Linked DNA regions of Bdellovibrio bacteriovorus. The protein of the gene in region 1 interacts with the protein of each later gene in a pairwise test. Links are inferred from orthologs where the notes say so. Each region holds a gene or a part of one and is shown on either strand. Other genes may lie near its edges.

What was found.
Region 2: the proteins of AZI86_RS08910 (region 1) and def interact in binary tests that used the Escherichia coli proteins (3 or more experiments, as listed by UniProt). The link is inferred for Bdellovibrio bacteriovorus from one-to-one orthologs.

What each region holds. Positions count from the first base shown.
Region 1 is NZ_LUKE01000001.1:1,824,208-1,833,330, forward strand. Bases 3,163-6,126 are described here. They hold AZI86_RS08910 (aspartate-semialdehyde dehydrogenase), read left to right. Parts: upstream 3,163-4,122; coding sequence 4,123-5,130; downstream 5,131-6,126. Other genes in these bases: AZI86_RS08900 (diacylglycerol/polyprenol kinase family protein), read left to right, coding at 3,163-3,274; pssA (CDP-diacylglycerol--serine O-phosphatidyltransferase), read left to right, coding at 3,285-4,139; AZI86_RS08915 (CFI-box-CTERM domain-containing protein), read left to right, coding at 5,498-6,126. In the rest of the region: AZI86_RS08880 (MotA/TolQ/ExbB proton channel family protein), read left to right, coding at 1-309; AZI86_RS08885 (ExbD/TolR family protein), read left to right, coding at 312-719; AZI86_RS19100 (immunoglobulin domain-containing protein), read right to left, coding at 750-1,838; AZI86_RS08895 (hypothetical protein), read left to right, coding at 1,968-2,465; more of AZI86_RS08900, read left to right, coding at 2,609-3,162; more of AZI86_RS08915, read left to right, coding at 6,127-6,847; AZI86_RS08920 (hypothetical protein), read left to right, coding at 6,844-7,908; AZI86_RS08925 (hypothetical protein), read right to left, coding at 7,987-8,247; AZI86_RS08930 (hypothetical protein), read left to right, coding at 8,402-8,998; tRNA pseudouridine(38-40) synthase TruA, read left to right, coding at 9,026-9,123.
Region 2 is NZ_LUKE01000001.1:174,950-183,926, forward strand. What follows is about bases 4,120-6,937. They hold def (peptide deformylase), read right to left. Parts: upstream 5,924-6,937; coding sequence 5,315-5,923; downstream 4,120-5,314. Other genes in these bases: rpe (ribulose-phosphate 3-epimerase), read right to left, coding at 4,120-4,366; fmt (methionyl-tRNA formyltransferase), read right to left, coding at 4,368-5,315; lptG (LPS export ABC transporter permease LptG), read right to left, coding at 5,952-6,937. In the rest of the region: AZI86_RS00825 (hypothetical protein), read left to right, coding at 251-2,134; AZI86_RS00830 (hypothetical protein), read right to left, coding at 2,136-2,786; AZI86_RS00835 (hypothetical protein), read right to left, coding at 2,986-3,525; more of rpe, read right to left, coding at 3,740-4,119; more of lptG, read right to left, coding at 6,938-7,031; AZI86_RS00860 (response regulator), read left to right, coding at 7,091-8,200; nadC (carboxylating nicotinate-nucleotide diphosphorylase), read left to right, coding at 8,241-8,977. UniProt on the Escherichia coli protein: Removes the formyl group from the N-terminal Met of newly synthesized proteins. Requires at least a dipeptide for an efficient rate of reaction. N-terminal L-methionine is a prerequisite for activity but the enzyme has broad specificity at other positions.

The DNA.
Region 1 (9,123 bases):
CCAGAACTTGAAAAGTTTTTGGGTTTCTTAGCGACGGTGGGATCAAATGCCCCTTACATCGGTCTTTTCGGAACCGTACTTGGTATCATGAAAGCGTTTAATGATTTGGCGACAGCTCCCGAAGCGGGTCAACAAACAGTGATGGCGGGTATTTCGATGGCCTTAGTGGCGACGGCCGCCGGTCTTTTCGTGGCGATCCCGGCGGTTGCGGCTTACAACTATTACAGCAAGCAAGTTCGTGGCATTTTCTTGAACATCGAATCGGTGAAAGAGTTGTGCGTTGCTTACGCTAAGAAAAAAGGTGTGTAATCATGGCTTTTAAGTCTTTGCATGACGACAACGACGCCATCGCGGACATTAACGTTGTTCCGCTGGTGGATATCATTCTGGTGGTTTTGATCATCTTCATGGTCACGGCCCCGATGTTTATGAAGCCGACCATCAATGTTAATTTACCGAAGGCCGCGAGCGGTGATCAGACGGCGCCAAGTAAATTGAATATTGCTTTAACGGCGGACGGTCGCATTAATCTAAATGGTACTTTTGTAAGTGAAGAAGATGTGCGCGCCAAAGCGACTGAAGAGGTCGCGAAAAATGCCGATGTCCAAGCCATCATCTCTGCGGATAAAGACGTTCCGCACGGAAAAGTCGTAGGACTGCTTGATGTGGTTAAAGGTGTTGGCGTTAAGAAATTCGCGATCAGTATTGATAAAAAATAGATTTTTAAAAACTCCGGTGTCTTGCCGGAGTTATCTTGAAGAGCCGCGTGGTGGTGGCGTGTAGGTCCATTTACACGTATTCTGTTTTAATAAAAGCTTTTTGTTACGACATTCAAAATTGACTTGGCCGGTGTATGTATAGCCGTTGCCGTCGGCATATTGATTATAAAAACCACTATCGGCGCCGCTTGGATTTGGTTGCGGCGTATGAATGCGCGGGATCGCAGTGCGACAGCTGATGAAAGTTGTTCCGCCATAACCGATGTTCGCGGACACATTAAACGTAGAAACACCGGCATATTTCGCCAATGAATAAAGATTATAAGTGTCATAACTTTGATGCAGCAAAAATTTTCCGCGAGGACCATCAAAGTATTCCGTAAAATATTTCGGCTCAAGAACATCGTAGGTGGCGTTGGTGAAAGTAAAATAACTGCCCGCCGCGCAACCCACTTGCGGCTCGACGATGTTGACGGCGGCTCTTTCACTGCGAACGGTGCGACCGGTGGCATCCGTAACTTCTACGGCATAAAAGCCTGCTTTTTTATAGCTATCAGCATTGTCAGAGATGAATTGGTACTGACCCAAGACGTGATCCATCGCGACGCCATCTTTGAACCACTGGTATTTTAACGGAGATTTCCCGCCTGCGGTTTGTACACTCAACTCAAAGCCTTGTCCTTCTTGTACGTTCACACTCGCTGGTGGAGTTGAAATACGCAGAAGGTCACTTCCTGTGCCTCCCGTTCCGCCACTCGTAGATCCTCCGCCCGTGCTACCTCCGGAACTTCCACCTGTGTTGCCGCCACCGCCGACAGAAATGCCTCCGCCACCGCCTGCGCTGGCATTAGAACCGTTGGTGGAAACACTGCCGCCGCCTCCGCCCGCAAACCCAGAGCTAGAGCCACTGCCGCTGCCTGAGCTCCAAAGGCTTGAATTGCCGTTATTAGATGTTGAGGAAGAAGATTTGGACTCTTCGGAAGTACAGTTTTTCGAGCTATCAGAGCAAGCTTGAGGAGCGGGCGCACAGTTTTGAAAGCTGAGAATGGTTAGTAACGCGATCAGAAGACCGGACATAAGTCGGAAATTTCGAATCTTTTTGAGAAAACGACGACTCATCAGTAAAGCTCCCCTTTGCGTTACTAGACTTTTATACGGCAGAAATGTGGAAAAACTTAACTGCGCAAGGCTACATTCTCAGAATGATACGGCTAAAGTCCTGTAACTGCTCTCCGATGAAGAAGCATAATGTTTAAGTTTCAAATTACAGAAAACAAAATGATCGCTATGACCGCTTTATTGGTGGTAGCAATGGCCTTCCCGACTTACCAAACGTTGGCGCAAAACGACGAGGTAAAAAAGGAAGAGGTTGCCGTGGTCACTTTGGATTCTGATCGCAAGCCGGCAAGCATTGCAAGCCCCGGTTTAAAGGATCATAAACCGCGTGCGCAATTTCAAACGGTGGATTTGAAGTGCACAAAAAAAATGTTCAGCCCCTTGAGCATCGCGGGTGGTTACGTTCAATTCCAAGGTAAGAATTGCCTGAATAATTTCAAAGAGGGTGATGTTGAGATCATCAATAAAAGTAACGGTTTTACCGCTTCGATCTTTTTGCGCGGCAGCGATAAATACCAAACCGATCTGATCCAGCTTCAACAAGGGGACAATGAAATTGCGATTCGCTATCGCGAAAGTTCTGGAAAGTCCGTTGAAGAGATCATCCGCATTCACGCGTCTTCGATTTAATCTTAAAATATCAACGTCTTAATGCAATTAGCCAGCTTGGTCTGTATTTAATTGATCTTAGTCACTTGAGCCTTTAAGTTACGTTCGCTGTGTTCTTTAGGGCACATGTGCGTTAAAAACTGGAACGTTTAAAAGAGCAAGCAATGTTGACCGAGGAATTTTTAAGACCCGTGGATTTGAAAAAACGCTCAGACATTCACTATGCGCGTAAGATTTGGCACATGTCTGCGGTCTTTACGATGTTTTTGGGTTACATCTTCATGCCGCCAGCTCTTTCCATGACCGTTCTTGTGGTGGCTTGGGTGCTTTTTGTTCCTTTTGATTTCTTGCGACATAAATACCCCGCTTTGAATGATTGGGCGATTCACGCGTTTAAGCCGATCATGCGCCAAAGCGAAATCAAAAAGCTTGCGGGCACGACCTACCTTCTGACGGGAGTTCTGATTGTTGACGTCATCTTTCCTCGTCCTGTCGTGGCTTTGACTTTGTTGTTCTTAGCCTTCGCGGATCCCATTGCTAGTTATTTTGGAATTTTGTATGGGAAGGATAAGATCTTTGGTCATAAATCCATGCAAGGATTTATGGCGGCCTTCTTTGTCTGCACCGGGTTGACCTTTTTATTTCTTTTGTATCACAACTATCTGATTGATCGCATCGTGATTGTCAGTCTGTTCGCCGGTCTTGTGGGGGCTTTTGCTGAATTGATTCCCATTGGCAAACTTGACGATAACTTAACGTTGCCATTGATGAGTGCCACGGGATTAACGATCCTATTTTATTTCTTTGGATTTTTCGCCGTAGTCGGATAGAGTTTGGCCCATGGCTGAACCAATTAATTTGGACAAATTAGACTCAGAAGATGTCAGAGCACAACGCCTGGCAATGTACATTTATATCCTTCCTAACTTGATGACGACGGGAAACTTGTTTTCCGGATTCTTTGCGGTCATTCAAGCTATCAACGGAAAATTCGATTGGGCTGCTTACGCGATTGTCGTGGCTGCTATCTTTGACCAGCTTGACGGTCGTTTGGCGCGTTTGACTCGTTCGACCAGTAAGTTCGGTGCGGAATACGATTCACTTTGCGACTTGGTCAGTTTCGGGATGGCTCCCGGAATCATGTTGTTCTTGTGGGCCTTGCAACCATTTGGTCGTTTGGGTTGGGTGGCGTGCTTTTTATTTGTCGCTTGCGGAGCCCTTCGTTTAGCGCGTTTTAACGTGCAAGCTAATGTCGTCGAAAAAAATTATTTCCAAGGTCTGCCGATTCCAATGGCGGCGGGAATCGTGGCGTCTTCCGTATTGGCATTCCAAGATTTAGAGTGGGACCCAACGGGAAATATCGGCTTGCTGATCATGGCGATTCTTTTAGCTTTCGTGATGGTTTCTAATTTCCGTTTCCGTAGCTTTAAGGATTTAGATCTTAAAGAGCGCTTACCGTTCCGTTACCTTATTCTTGGGGTTGCTTTACTGGTTATCGTAGCTTTGCGTCCGGAAGTGATGCTCTTTGTGGTATTTATGAGCTATGCCGTTTTGGGTGCGGTATTCGGTATCTTTAGACTTGGAAAAAATATTCGCAAGATCAAACCTAGCGTTTATGCTCCTGCGGCGGTTCACGAAAGCGATTTAGTCCTCGAAGAGGAAGAAGAAACACATCCCAATGAAAAGAAAACTTAAAGTCGGAGTCGTTGGTGCGACCGGCATGGTCGGTCAAACCTTCATGAATATCCTGGCAGAGCGCGATTTTCCAATTGCAGAATTGCGCCCCTTTGCTTCTGAAAATTCACTAGGAAAAAAGATTGAACTGCAGGGCACGGCGTGGCCGGTGCAAGTTCTTAAAGAAGGCTGCTTTGACGGCCTTGATCTTGTTTTCTTTTCGTCGGGCGACGACATCTCGGCGGAGTGGGCTCCTAAAGCTGTTAAGGCGGGCGCATTTGCCGTGGATAACTCTGCTGCTTTCCGTATGGATCCGAACACTGTTTTGATCGTTCCGGAAGTAAATGGGCATTTGATCAATAAAGATTCAAAACCCCAAGTGATTGCCAACCCGAATTGTTCGACCATTCAGTTGGTCGTTGCTTTGAAACCGCTTTTAGAAAAATTCGGCTTAGAGGAAGTGCGTGTCAGCACGTATCAAGCGGTGAGCGGTGCTGGTCAAGGTGGCCATGACGAATTGATCGAACAAACTTCGAATCATAAAAAAGATCACACACCTGCGACGTTTCCGCACACCATTCTTTTTAACTGCATCCCGCAAATTGGTTCATTCAATGATGACGGCTATTGCAGTGAAGAAGTCAAAATCATGAAAGAAACGCGCAAAATTTTAGAGCAAGAAAGTTTGAAAGTTTCGGCGTTCACCGTTCGTATTCCTGCATTAAACGCGCACAGTGAATCTGTGTGGGTGACTTTGAAAAAAGAGGCGACCCGCGAACAAGTTCTGGGGGCGCTTGAGTCTTTTGAGGGCATCGTTTTGCAAGACGAGCCTAAAAGAAGTGTCTATCCTTTAGCTCGCGACGTTTCTGGGAAAGATCCGGTTTATGTGGGGCGAGTGCATCGGGATATGGAGAATCCTAAGATGTGGCTCATGTGGGTTGTTTCTGACAATATCCGCAAAGGGGCTGCTTTGAACGGAATCCAGATTGCTGAGAAGATTTTCTTTTCTTAATTCGTTTGGGGTTTGAGGCTTCGAGCGACGGATGTCTTGTTTTAGGGGTTATGGCTTTCCGCCATTCCGGGGACACGGCATCCGGCCTCTGTTGCCGCCGCCCGTTCGGGCGGTTCGCGCCGTCGTGGCGCCGGCAAAGGTCCCCTTCATGACGAAAATCCATAACCCCTAAAACAAGACATCTTTGCTGAACTCCTAAATCAATCACTTCGAATAAATTCAAATTTCTTTTATTGGGTCCTTTCTTGGGGCTTTGTGGAGTTGTTTTCCATAAAGGCGTTTCTTGTTGGGTTAAATCGACGCGGGGGCTCTGGGATTTTTTGACAATGGGTCTGGGGCGTGGTTCGATTTGTTTATGGGTTTACAGTTGCTTCGGAAAATTTTATTTGTTTCGGCCTTGGTGGTGGCGCCTTCGGCGTTTGCGGCTTTGACCTTGGGGACTATTAGTGGGGTTTCTAGTCAGGATTTGACGGATCTTACTAAGCCGATCATTTACGGTGGATTTACCGGGGGTTGTACTACCGATGGTAGTAATAACACTACTACTTGCGACAGTTGCGCCGTTGCGCCTACGACCGATATGACGGTTTGTAACCAGACGAATGCTTATGACAATTTGATTGTGACATTCACGCTGACCACGACAACTGCGGGATTTGCTTACACGGACGCGAGAGTCGTGGTGGGCAGTGGCACTCCAAAAACGGGGTTCACCAATCCTCCGCAGTATGATGCGGCTTCCGGAACCCTGACGCTTTTTATGACTTGGTCGGAAATCTGTGGTCTGTTTTCCGGAGGGACTGGGGCTACGACTTGTACGAATAATATTTCTGGAGAGATGGTGATCTCTCTTAAAAATAGCACTAGTGAAGAATCCATCACGGTCCTTGTTCGTACACGAGTTGAGGCGGCAGGCCCTAAAGATTATGAAGATTGCAATGACACTTCTGTTGCTTTAAGTGCCAACTGGGGTGTTTGCCATTTTGAAGCTTTCCGTGGTGACGGAAAAATTTATGCAAAGAACTTGGTTTATACTCCAACATATCCAACGAATGCCATTGTTGCTGGCGTTCCTTATGACGGCGTGGTTTTCTTTTATGAAGAAGACGACACGGGTTCTGGAAATCAAACAGCGCTTTTAGCGAAAGTGTCCAGCCGATCTAAGTCGCACTCTATCTTGGCCAACACCAGCAGCTCGAAGCTTTCTGATAACCGCGTAACCGGGTTAAAAAATGACGTCGAATATTGCATGCTGATGGGAAATCGCGATAAGTCGGGAATTATTTCGGGATTTACTCCACGACCTAGCACGGGACAGACAACCATTGATCAACTTTGTCAGATGCCTTCTTTAGTTGTGGGTTTGTTAGATGATAAAAAATGTTTTATCGCGACGGCGGCTTTTGGTTCGCCCATGGCTCCCGAAGTGGAAAGCTTCCGTGAATTCCGCAACCATTTTCTTTTGACCAATCCTATCGGTAAAGCTTTTGTTCGCGCCTACTATAAACACAGTCCTTACTTTGCCAACCTGATTGCGGAAAGTGAGATCGCGAAAGCTGTCGTGCGCGCCGCTCTGTGGCCGCTCTTGGTATTTGCACGTGTTTCTTTAGTATTTGGATTTTGGATGACTTTATTTTTCACGGCGGTTTCGGGTTTGGGTATTTACGAAGTCTACCGACGCTTCTTTGTAAATCGTCGTTTCCGAGGTGAGCTGTGAAAATTATTTTTCTTCTGCTTATAGCTCAGCTCGGTTTTGCGTCTTGGGTTTATGCTCAAGAAGGGGCACCGCAAGAAGCACCTTATGTCCAAGATGAAAACGAATTTGACGTTTTTTCTAACGAAGGGGCCATGAGCGAAGAGGCCGATGCCGCAGGAATTGAAAATGAAATTTCAAAGCCCGGGGAAGCTAAAGACGTCATCAACCTTAATGAAGCTTCCGATAAAAAAATCGAAGATGAATTGATTTTAGAAGAAGACAACAAAGTCGCGATTCCCCAAGAGGCCGCGCCTTATCAAGAGCCCGTTGTTGAAGAAGTTAAGCCGGCGCAAAAAATTCGTCGTTCTGGAAAAACGACGAGATCGGCGAAAGGTGGAGTGGAATACATCCACCACCCCCAAGCCGAAAAAGGTTTGGTTTTAATCACTAAAGAAGGCGCTTACATTTATAAAACCGAAGAATCGAATAGCTATAAACACTCGGGCGCTTTCCGTTTTGGAACTATGGATGCTCCTCAGATCACGGCGGCCGATGGCACCACCACGTTTGCACAAATGTATTCTGGAAGTCAGCTGCCGGTGATCAGTTTTGATTTTGATTGGCAGCCGTTTCAAGGTTTTGGCAAGTTGGGAATGCAAACGGGCTTTAGCTTGATGTTTGCTTCCGGCAATGGTCGCTTTGCCAATGATGGTCAGCAAGCCGAAGAAAAATACACCTTCATCGCGGTGCCTTTGAATTTGGGTTTGACCTATCGTTTGGAGATCTGGGATCGCCAATGGTTGGCGCCTTATATTTCAGGTGGGGGAACTTATATCGGTGTCATGGAAATGCGTGACGACGGAAAATCTCCAAATATCGTGGGGACCCCAGGGGCTTATGGCGGTGGCGGTTTGATGTTTAACGTGTCGGCGGTCAGTCGCGAAACTCGATACACGCTGCGCACGGAATATGGAATTCAGAATCTGTGGGTGTCGGCGGATTTTAAATATCTAAAAACGTTCAGTGAAGATCTGGATTTTTCGTCAGCAATTGTGGGTGGCGGATTGGTCTTGGATTACTAAATATTCCTTTTAAATTTTAAAATAAAAAAAGCCCGAGTTTCCTCGGGCTTTTAATTTTTCGAATCTGAAAATTCAAAACTATTTTTTATCGCAAGCTGCAGAATAGATCACGCGACCAAATTGGTAAGCGTCATAGACTTTACAAACTTTGCCTTCGTCAGCGCAGTTGAAACGCTCGTAAGGTTTGCCTTCTTGAGTTTGCGCCATAACTTTAGTTCCTTCGCACCAGCTCAAGAAATCAATTTGCATGTCATCGCGGAAAGCGGTTGTAAAACCATCAGAAGCCAAAGCAGGGGCAGCAGTCATAACTAGCGCGATTGCAGCGATCAAAGATTTCATATTTTATCTCCTTAGTTGTCTTTTCATCTTAAACGGATGGGAGTGTTTACGACGCCGCGCATTCAAGGTCAAGAAACCGTGAAAAACGAACATGGTAAAGCCTTTGACAGGCCCCGAGGCTGTTTTAAACTCTTTACATAGAAAAGGGGAAAATATGGGGTTCTTAGGAGCGTTCGTCCTATTAGGCAGCTTAGGATTTTCAACACGGGCTGCTCTTCCGCCCCAGTTTTCTGAATGTCTTTACGGTGACAGCAGTAACGCTTCGGTGAGCGACCTCCAGGCCATTGCGCAATCTACACCCGTGACTTATTGCCAAACTAAGACGGGAATGGGGGATAAATATTCCGTCATTGATCTTTTAAAAACTAAGAATGTGCAGCTGGGAATTTCGTTAGCCAAGACCAACTATCAGCGAGAAGACCTCATAGAGCTTGCGGGAGTTGGAAGCTACCTCCTTTATGTCGATAGCGGCCGTTTGGATAAGGTTTATTTAGCAGATCTTTTATCTAAAGGGGTTCAGCTGGTGGTCAGCAGTGGTGATTCTTCACTAAGTAAATATGACCTTCTTCATCTGGCGAAGACGAAATCTTTTATTTATCACGTCAACTCTATCGCCACGAAAGAAGAACTTTTAGATTTGGCCAAGGCCGGGGTGCAGTTGGTGCTGCGCTCGGGGAAAACCTTTTTACCCAAAGAATATATTGTGGAGATTTCCAAGCAGCATCCCGGCTTAGTTATGTTAGTGCCATAGCCTGTAATTTCTGTTACATACGCCCCCATGAAGACAACAAAGGTGCGTTTCACGGTTGCCTATGACGGAACGGGTTACTGCGGATGGCAAAAGCAGAAGCAAGAAGGCCAGATTTCAGTAGCCTC
Region 2 (8,977 bases), 1.6 Mb from region 1 along the record:
TTTTTATCGCGGAAGTGTCGATAAATTGTCCATGAAGACATCTCGGACGTTACTGAATACATGTTTTTTTGCCTTAGGCATTTTAATGCCTCTTGAGGTCCTTGCATCCCCGCCACTCCTGAGCTATCAGGGCCGCATCGTCAAATTAGATGGTAGCCCATTAGAATTCCCCAGCGTCAGTTTCTTATTTGAAATTACGTCAGCCTCTGGAACTTGCGTATTATATCGAGAGCAAGTCAATGGAGTAAATATGACAAACTCTAAGGGGGTTTTCGATTCCCCTATCGGCCACTCCCATAGCTATCCAGGATCGCCGACCTTTACCATCTTAGATAGTTTTAACAACCAAGGTTCATTGACCTGCGATGGCGGGCTGCCGTTTAATCCGGCCGCCGACGAAGGACGACGCCTGCGGGTGCAATTTCACGACGGAATTTCATGGCATCGCATTTCCCCGGACACCGTCATTCGCTCCGTTCCCTATGCGGGTTTTAGCCTTGCAGCTCAAAAGTTAGGATCAAACACGGCGGCGGATTTTATTCTAAAAAACACTTTACCCGTGACTCCGTGTGCGGGCACGGAAGTCCTTACCTTTAACGGAACCAGCTTTACATGCGTGACGGATCAAGGAGGCGCCGGAGGTGCCTCGGGTCCTGCCAGCGGAGATCTTTCAGGCACATACCCTTCCCCGACTGTAGCCCTAGGTGCCATAACCCCCGCAAAACTTTCTAACGGCACATCCAGCGGTCAAGTCTTGCGTTACGATGGCAGCGCGTGGAGTTACGCAAAACTGCGTTACACAGATCTGGTGAATGCCGGTGGCACGAGCCCTTGGCCGACCGGCTCTTGCACCGCAGGTCAGTACATTACTTGGGTTTCAGTCTCTGACGGGTTTGGGTGTGCAAGCTTTGTCTCTTCAAATGTGACGACCGCGTTAGGTTTTGTTCCTTTAAATCCGGCAAATAATCTCAGCGAACTAAATAATGCCACAACTGCCAGATCAAATCTTGGATTGGGTGCCATCGCCACTTATGGCATCGCTTCTGGAGGAGCGGTTTTAGACGGAGGAAATACCCTCACCGGTGAGATGAGTATCGGATCCTTATCCGCACACTCCGTGTCGTTACAAACTCAAGGTACAAAAAAAATGACCGTGCTTACTTCAGGCTTCGTGGGTATTGGCACTGAAAATCCGGCGACCACCCTGCACGTGGCAAGCACCATTCCCGATACCACCACTCAGCCCGATCGCGCCGGGTTGATCGTGGATGGCGAAGGCACGGGCTTTGGCGGACGTTTAGCGATACGATCTTTTTCAGACACGCAAGCTGCGCACTTAGTGGCCTATCGCTCGATGGGAACAAAGGCCGCCCCGACGGCGATTACTTCAGGAAAAACTATTTTCAATATCTTTGGCTACGCTTATGACGGCACAGGATGGTCGACCAACACAAACTCTCCCGGGCTCTCGATGGTCGCCACTGAAAATTGGACCCCCACCGCCAAGGCTTCTCGGTTAGGGTTTTGGACCACACCGCCGGGCACCGCCACCGCCGAAGAACGACTGCGAATTACCGCCGAGGGCAAAGTCGGCATCGGGACAACAACCCCTGAAAGCACATTGCAAGTTGCGGGCTATTTACAAATGGCAACGGTTTCTTCAGCCCCGGCCGCGACGGATTGTGATAGTGCCGCCGAATATGGTCGAATCAAGTCTGATCCCACCAATGATCGCCTCTATCTATGTGCCGCGTCCGGATGGACCACGTATATGACGGGCGGTCCCAACACCTGCCCTGCGGGCTTTACTTTGATCGGTGCCGCGGGACTGCCTACAAGTTATTGCATCAGTACCAATGAACGAACAGCGGCGAGTTTTTTAGATGCTAAAAATTCTTGTTATTCAGTGACAAGCACTCGAGGCCCGGCCTCGCTTTGTTCAAATGAACAATGGTATCGCGCGTGCAAAAGTGGGTCGGCCACCGGCATGACAGGGAATGAAGAATGGGCCAGCAATGTTTATCATCTGACCGGAGGGACAGTTTCCGTGGCGACGATGGGGTCTGCAAATTGCGAATCGATGGGCGAAGGCGCGGCGAGTGCGACCCGCGCCTATCGTTGTTGCCTAAATTAAATTATTCTTGCGGAGGTGTCGGAGGCGCCACTTTTTCTGGCCCACCTTCATGCGGGGGTCTTGGGCGAAGACGTCCTTCAGCTCCTTTTTTAGCAAGCTTTGATAGCACCGGATTTTCAGGAATATCAATTTGCTCTAAAACGTCCGCCACACGATTGATGTTGCTGACCCAGTCCGTGATGATCAGTTGATTGTTGATAGCAACGACATTCATTTCACCATCTCTGGATGGCAAAATTCTAAGATCGCGGTTTAACTGCAACACAGAAACATTTTTAGGAGTGTAAACCCACGTATACATACGCTGTGGTTTCATCGAAGGTCTTTTCGTCGAAACTTCTAACATATTTCTTTGCACGTTGCGGGCGCTTTGCACCACCATCACGTCTTCTTGCTTGCTGATGGCAAAGCCATTTAAAGCCAGGCCATTAGACAACTGACTGAAAAATTCTTCTTTGGTAATCGGCTCTTGATTTAAGATCGTGATTTTACCGCGCACGCCGGGATCAATGATGAATTTTTGCCCGGTGGCTTTGGCGTAGTTTTCAATAACTTTTGTCAGCTCTTCAGAGTTGAAATTGACTTTTACTTTGTCGTCGGCAAAGACCGAAAGAGTGGTGAAGAAAACCAAGATAACCGCAATAAGTTTCATAAGGTACTTCCTTTCCCAAAAAGGGTTGAGATTGGGTTTATCAAGGAAGTCTTTCACACACAAAACAAAGATCCGAACCTAGACCTTATGAAGCAGCAGCACAGTTCCAACTTGGAACTGTATTCCCAAAAAACAAAAGCCACGAAATTAACTTCGTGGCTTTTTATGTACCGAATTTTTACTAAAAGAAGCTGGTACCTTAGAATTCCCAAGGTAAAGAGACTGATAGCACGTACGCGTTGTTTTTCGCGTCCGGGCTTAAAGAGCCTGAGCTTTGTTCGTCAAAAGTTTCCATCAAGTATTCAAAGTTCAAACAAATGAATGGAAGACCCGTGAAGCTTAAGCCCAGCTTTGTGCTTTTACCTTTGATTTTATTGTTGTAGTCGTCAAATTTGATTTCATTCATCAATCCATACCCCAACCAACCTCTAAGCAAGATCGGAAAGTCCACTCCCACCACGGCCCATAAAGTGTTGCGTTTCGCGTCCGAATCAGAAACATTGGCCGTGTCAGAATCAAAATTAGCACTCACCGTCGTCGCGTAATCTAACCCCGCCCAAAACATGACAGGTGCCGTCCACGCTACGCGTGCTCCCAAAAGTGTCCCATTCATTTTACCGTCAGCATTGTCTTTAAAAGTCCCCATCTCGTAACCCAAGTAAGGCTCAAGCAAAAGACCGGCATTCGCCGCACTTCCAAATCCTAAAATCAACGCGCACACCGCGAATAGCTTTTTCATCAAACTCTCCTTGTTAAATATCGAACAATCAAAGTTTGAGCCGACTCGCAAAAAGGGTCAATCAAATCACGACCAGCAAAAACTTTTTCGCCAAATCGAACCAATGAGTTTTTATGTTACGCAGGATAAGCATTGCCGTCTTTGGCCATAATGCTCAAGCTCGGGTCAAATGACAAAGGGGCCAAAATGTTAGATGTCGTGCAAAGCGCAGTAATTAACGTAAAGCCGCTATCGCGGTTTTATAGTCGCGACCAAATACGAAACTTCCCGCCACAAAAACATCGGCTTCGTGACATAGCTTCGCAGTTTCGGCGTTGATACCGCCATCGACTTCAATCAGGCAAGACAGTTTCTTAGAGCTGATTTCCTGGCGTAAACGCGAGATCTTGGCAATCTGATCGGCCATAAAGGATTGACCGCCAAAGCCAGGCTCTACGGTCATAACAAGCACTAAATCGCTTAAAGGGAGCAACGGCAGAACCGTGTCCAGAGAAGTTCCCGGACGCAAAGTGATGCCGGCTTTCGCCCCCAACTCACGGATGCGTTTAAGCACCGCCGCGGGATCTTTTGTCGATTCGACGTGAATGGTCAAATAATCACTGCCCGCTTTGATGAAGTCTTCGATGTAGCGTTCAGGTTCTTCAATCATCAAATGAACATCTAAAGGGATCGGAGAAACTTTTTTTAACGACTTCACCACCGGGATACCGATTGTGATATTCGGAACAAAACGTCCGTCCATAACATCCACATGAATCCAGTCCGCCCCTGCTTGTGATACCGCGTGAATTTCTTTTTCTAGATTTGCAAAGTCCGCGGATAAAATTGAAGGCGCAACCATTTTAGATGCCAAGTTTGTCTCCTACTTTAAGATCATGACCTTTAAGAAAATCTTGAACCTTCATGCGGGTGCGCGATTCGGGCTGCACTTCCAAAAGTTTTAATGAGCCTTCCCCACACGCCACCACGATATGATCGTCCGCGATCGCCGTGATAGTGCCGGGTTCTGATTTAGAAGACTGATCTAGGGGCACCGCTTTATGCAACTTCAATTTTTTACCTTGAAGCAAAGTGTAAACGCCCGGCCCATAAACAAAACCGCGCATTTTTCCATCGACCGCACACGCCGAAGTTTTAAAATCAATAAAACATTCTGCCTTATCAATTTTTGGCGCAATCGTAACTTGGGATTCATCTTGAGGAATCGGTCCGATATTGCCGCGCACATAGTCCATCAATTCAACCCGTAAAAGATCGGCACCTAAAACCGCCAATTCATCATGCAATTGCATGGCGTCCATATCTGGGCGAATCTTAACTTTCCGAATGCCGATGATATCCCCGGCATCTAATTTTTTAACCATGCGCTGTAAGGTCACGCCGGATTCTGCATCCAAGGCTTCAATCGCACGCTGAATGGGCGCGGCCCCCCGCCAGCGCGGTAAAATAGAACCATGCACATTCACGCAACCAAAACGGAACGAGCTCATAAAGTCTTCGGTCAGGATTTGACCAAAAGCCACAACGATTCCGACTTCCGCTCCCCAAGAGCGAATTTCCGCAACCGCGGCCGGATCTTTTTTTAAAGATTCAGGGGTCACCACACGAAGACCGTGTTCAAGAGCTAAGGTTTTTACCGGGCTTGGGGTCAGCTGAAGCTTACGACCCGCCGGACGATCTGGTTGAGAAACAACGCCGACAACTTCAAAGTGCTCATCATCAAGCAGCGCTTTCAGGGACGTGACGGCAAATTCTGGCGTCCCTAGGAAACACACGCGCACCTTGCTCACTAGCGTTTGTCCTTGGCTAATTCTTTTTGTTTTTCTTTTTCAGCTTCTTTTTCTTCCTTCACAGGATAGCCGTATTTTTTGATCTGATTTTTAATTTTGTTCGATTTCACAAAGCTTAAATGATCGACAAATAAAGTGCCTTCTAAGTGATCCAGTTCATGCTGCATACAAATCGCCAGCAGACCGTCGGTTTTTACGATGAACTCTTTGCCGTTAATATCAAAAGCTTTCATTTCGATGTAATTAAAACGCTCGACGGTTTCGTAATAACCCGGGATCGACAAGCAACCTTCATCAAAAGTTGTTTTGCCTTCCCCTTTAACGATTTCAGGATTAATCAAGATCAGTGGCTGCGGAACGGCCTTTTCAAGATCCGACATTTCGTCATACTTGTAACGGCGTCCCCCTTCATCTTTAGGACGAGTGTCGATCACGATCATGCGTTTTAATTCACCAATTTGCGGAGCCGCCAAGCCAATGCCGTTCGCATCGTACATGGTTTCAATCATGTCCTCGGACAGCTGTTTAAGCTCTGGGGCAAACTCTTTCACGGGAGTTGAAACTTCCCGCAATTTCGGGTCTGGGAATGTGAGGATTTTCTTGATCATGAGGGACCTCCGAGAGGCCCCCATTATATCAGCGTTTCAGCCTTTTGAGAAGAACCAAGCCTAAAGTGGCCATGATTATATTCGGAGCCCAAGCGGCTACGACCGGCGGTATTGTTCCGTGCTGCCCCAGGGTAATCCCTGACGAATAAAATACGTAATAAGCAAAAACCAGGGCTAAACAAATCCCCACGTTCAGCATAGTTCCGCCGGAACGCGCCCGGCCAACACTGAAAGGAATACCCAATAAACACATCACGATACCCGCAAAAGCAAAGCCAAATTTCGACTGATAGTCGACCTCATAAGCCAAGGTATCAAGACCCGCCTGGCGGTTTTTTTCGATAAAATGTTTCAGTTCTTTTTGTGACATCATGTCGGCGGTTTGCCCGGCACTTTGCAAGTCTTTTGAGTCTTCGGCCATCACGATGTTTTTAGTTTTAAAGTGACTGGTCAAAGGAAAGCTTGATTCTTTAGTAAAGACCGTGACGGTGCCTTTTTCTAGGGCCCATTGCGCCCCTTGGATGCTGACTTCACGAGCCGTGATCATTTGCACCAAGTCCCAGTCCTCGTTAAAGAAATACATCGTCAAACCTTGGGCCTTGTTCCCTTGCGCATTCAAGGTTTGAATATTGAATAAAGAATTTTTTGAGCGATACCAGATCTTGTCCGTTTTAATTGTGGAAAAACGATGCGGCTCTTTTTTTAAGTCGTAATATAAAATATAGTTCTTTTCTTTGATCGTTTTCGGAATGATGCGGTCGGAAGACACGTAACCCACGGCCGAAATCAGCGTCACCCAGATCAGCATGGGTAAAGCCACGCGAAAAAGACTCATCCCCGCGGCAAATAACGCAACGAGTTCATTTGCTTTATTCAAACTTGAAAGCGTTAAGATCGTGCCCAATAAACAGGCGACCGGCAGAAGCTGGCGGATGATTTCAGGGAAATAAAAAAGATAGTATTTCACGAGGGCCGAGGGCGCTACGCCCTTGTATTCGGTCAGGGTGGACATCGCGTCGACGGCAGAAAACAGCGTCAAAAAGACGGCCATGGCCCCCAAAAAGTAGCCCCAAAAAAGCCAGGTTGTATATCGATCGATGCGGTTCACAGCTGCCTACTCCCAGATCACGCTTGACTCATTCAGCCTTTCCGATTTTACTTTTAAGTATGGCTTTACGCGTCTTGCTTGCAGATGAGAGTTCCACAATCAAAAAAGTAATGCAACTGGCATTGTCTGACTTCGCTGTCGAAGTTAAATCCGTGCCCGTGGGACTTGATGTGTTGGCTGTCACAAAGACCTTCAATCCTGATATTATTTTTGCCGATGTTCTTTTGACGAAGCGTTCGGGCTATGAAGTCTGCGCCGATATCAAAATGGATCCTGCGACAGCTCAAATTCCTGTGGTTTTGATGTGGAGCGGTTTCATGGAAATCGACGAAGAAAAAGCGACCACTTGCAAAGCAGATCGCCGTTTAGAAAAACCTTTTGACGCAGAACATTTGCGCTCTATCGTAAATGATTTGGTCGTGAAAACTAAAGCCAATCCGGTCAGTTCATTTTTAAGTTTCCCGGAAATGCCCGAGTTCGAAGAAACTCCGGCCGAAGCAAATGCTCCTGCTGAAGATCGCCTCTCAAATTCGGATGTTTTTGCGATTCCGGAAGTGGAAGATGCTGATGCCTTTTCGGTTCCCGGAGAAGAATTTTCAGCGGTGCCACTGACGAATCCTCGATCTCAAGATGAGGCCGAAGAAGGTGGCTGGGCACACCAAGATTTAACTAAGTTTAAAATTCAAATTCCTGAAGCCGAAAACGATTTCGCCTCGAAATTTGTAATTCCGCAAGATGATGATCTTAACAACGCTCATATCGAAATGGATGGTGAGTTTGAAGAGATCAGCTTTGATAAAAAAACGACGCCCAAGCTTCCGGCCGCAAAACCGGCTCCGCACGCAGCAAAAGGTGGCACTTCAACACCGAATGTCGATTCTTTTGTTAGCAAAGTTGAAAAATCCGTCAAAGAACAAATGATGGAGACTCTGCAAAGAGGATCTGCTGCAGCCAAAGCGCCGGCAGGCCCCGCCACTTCTGCGCCTAATGCTCAGGGTAAAGCGCAATCCAAGGGTGACTTAGATCCACAAATGATGGAAAAGATTATTCGTGAGGAAGCTCGCGAAGTGATCGAGTCCATTTGTTGGAAAGTCCTTCCAGAAATCGCCGAACGCATCGTTCGTGCCGAACTCAATAAGCTCCTCAAAGAAACTGAAAAGAATATTTAGTAGGCCCTTTAGGACCTACTCGTTTTGAGAGGTCCCATCGATGAATTTACAAGAATTGATTCGCGCTGCCATTAAGGAAGACATGCCTCAAGGCGATGTCACCACGGAGTCTTTGGCTTTACGACCTCGCCAAGGACGTGCCCGTCTAAAAGCGAAAGAAGACATCGTTCTGTCCGGCACGATGGCGTTTGAACAATCCATGCAGGCCCTCGAGCCCAATGCACGCGTGAAATGGCATTTTGAAGAAGGTGACGAGATTTTAAAAAATCAAATCATCTGCACGATCGAAGGGGATTTGGTCCAAGTCCTAAAGGCGGAACGCGTGGCTTTAAATTTCTTAGGCCATCTTTCCGGGATCGCCACCTTCACTCGCCGCTTCGTGAAACAGGTTGAAGGCACTAAAACTAAAATCTTAGACACTCGCAAAACAACCCCCGCTTTCCGTGACTTAGAAAAAAAGGCCGTGGTCCATGGCGGTGGTGTGAATCACCGTATGAACTTAAGCACGGCCATCTTGATCAAGGACAATCACATTTCTGTGATGGGTGGTATCACGAAGGCGGTCGAACGCGTGCGCGAGCACAGTCAGCTCAGTGTTGAAGTCGAAGCTAGCACCCTTGAGCAAGTCAAAGAAGCTGTGAGCCTGAAGGTGAACCGCATCTTGCTTGATAATATGAATAACGACATTTTAAAACAGGCCGTGGCTTTGATACCTGCAACTATCGAAACCGAGGCCAGCGGTAATATGAATTTAGAGCGCGTGCGTTCGGTGGCTGA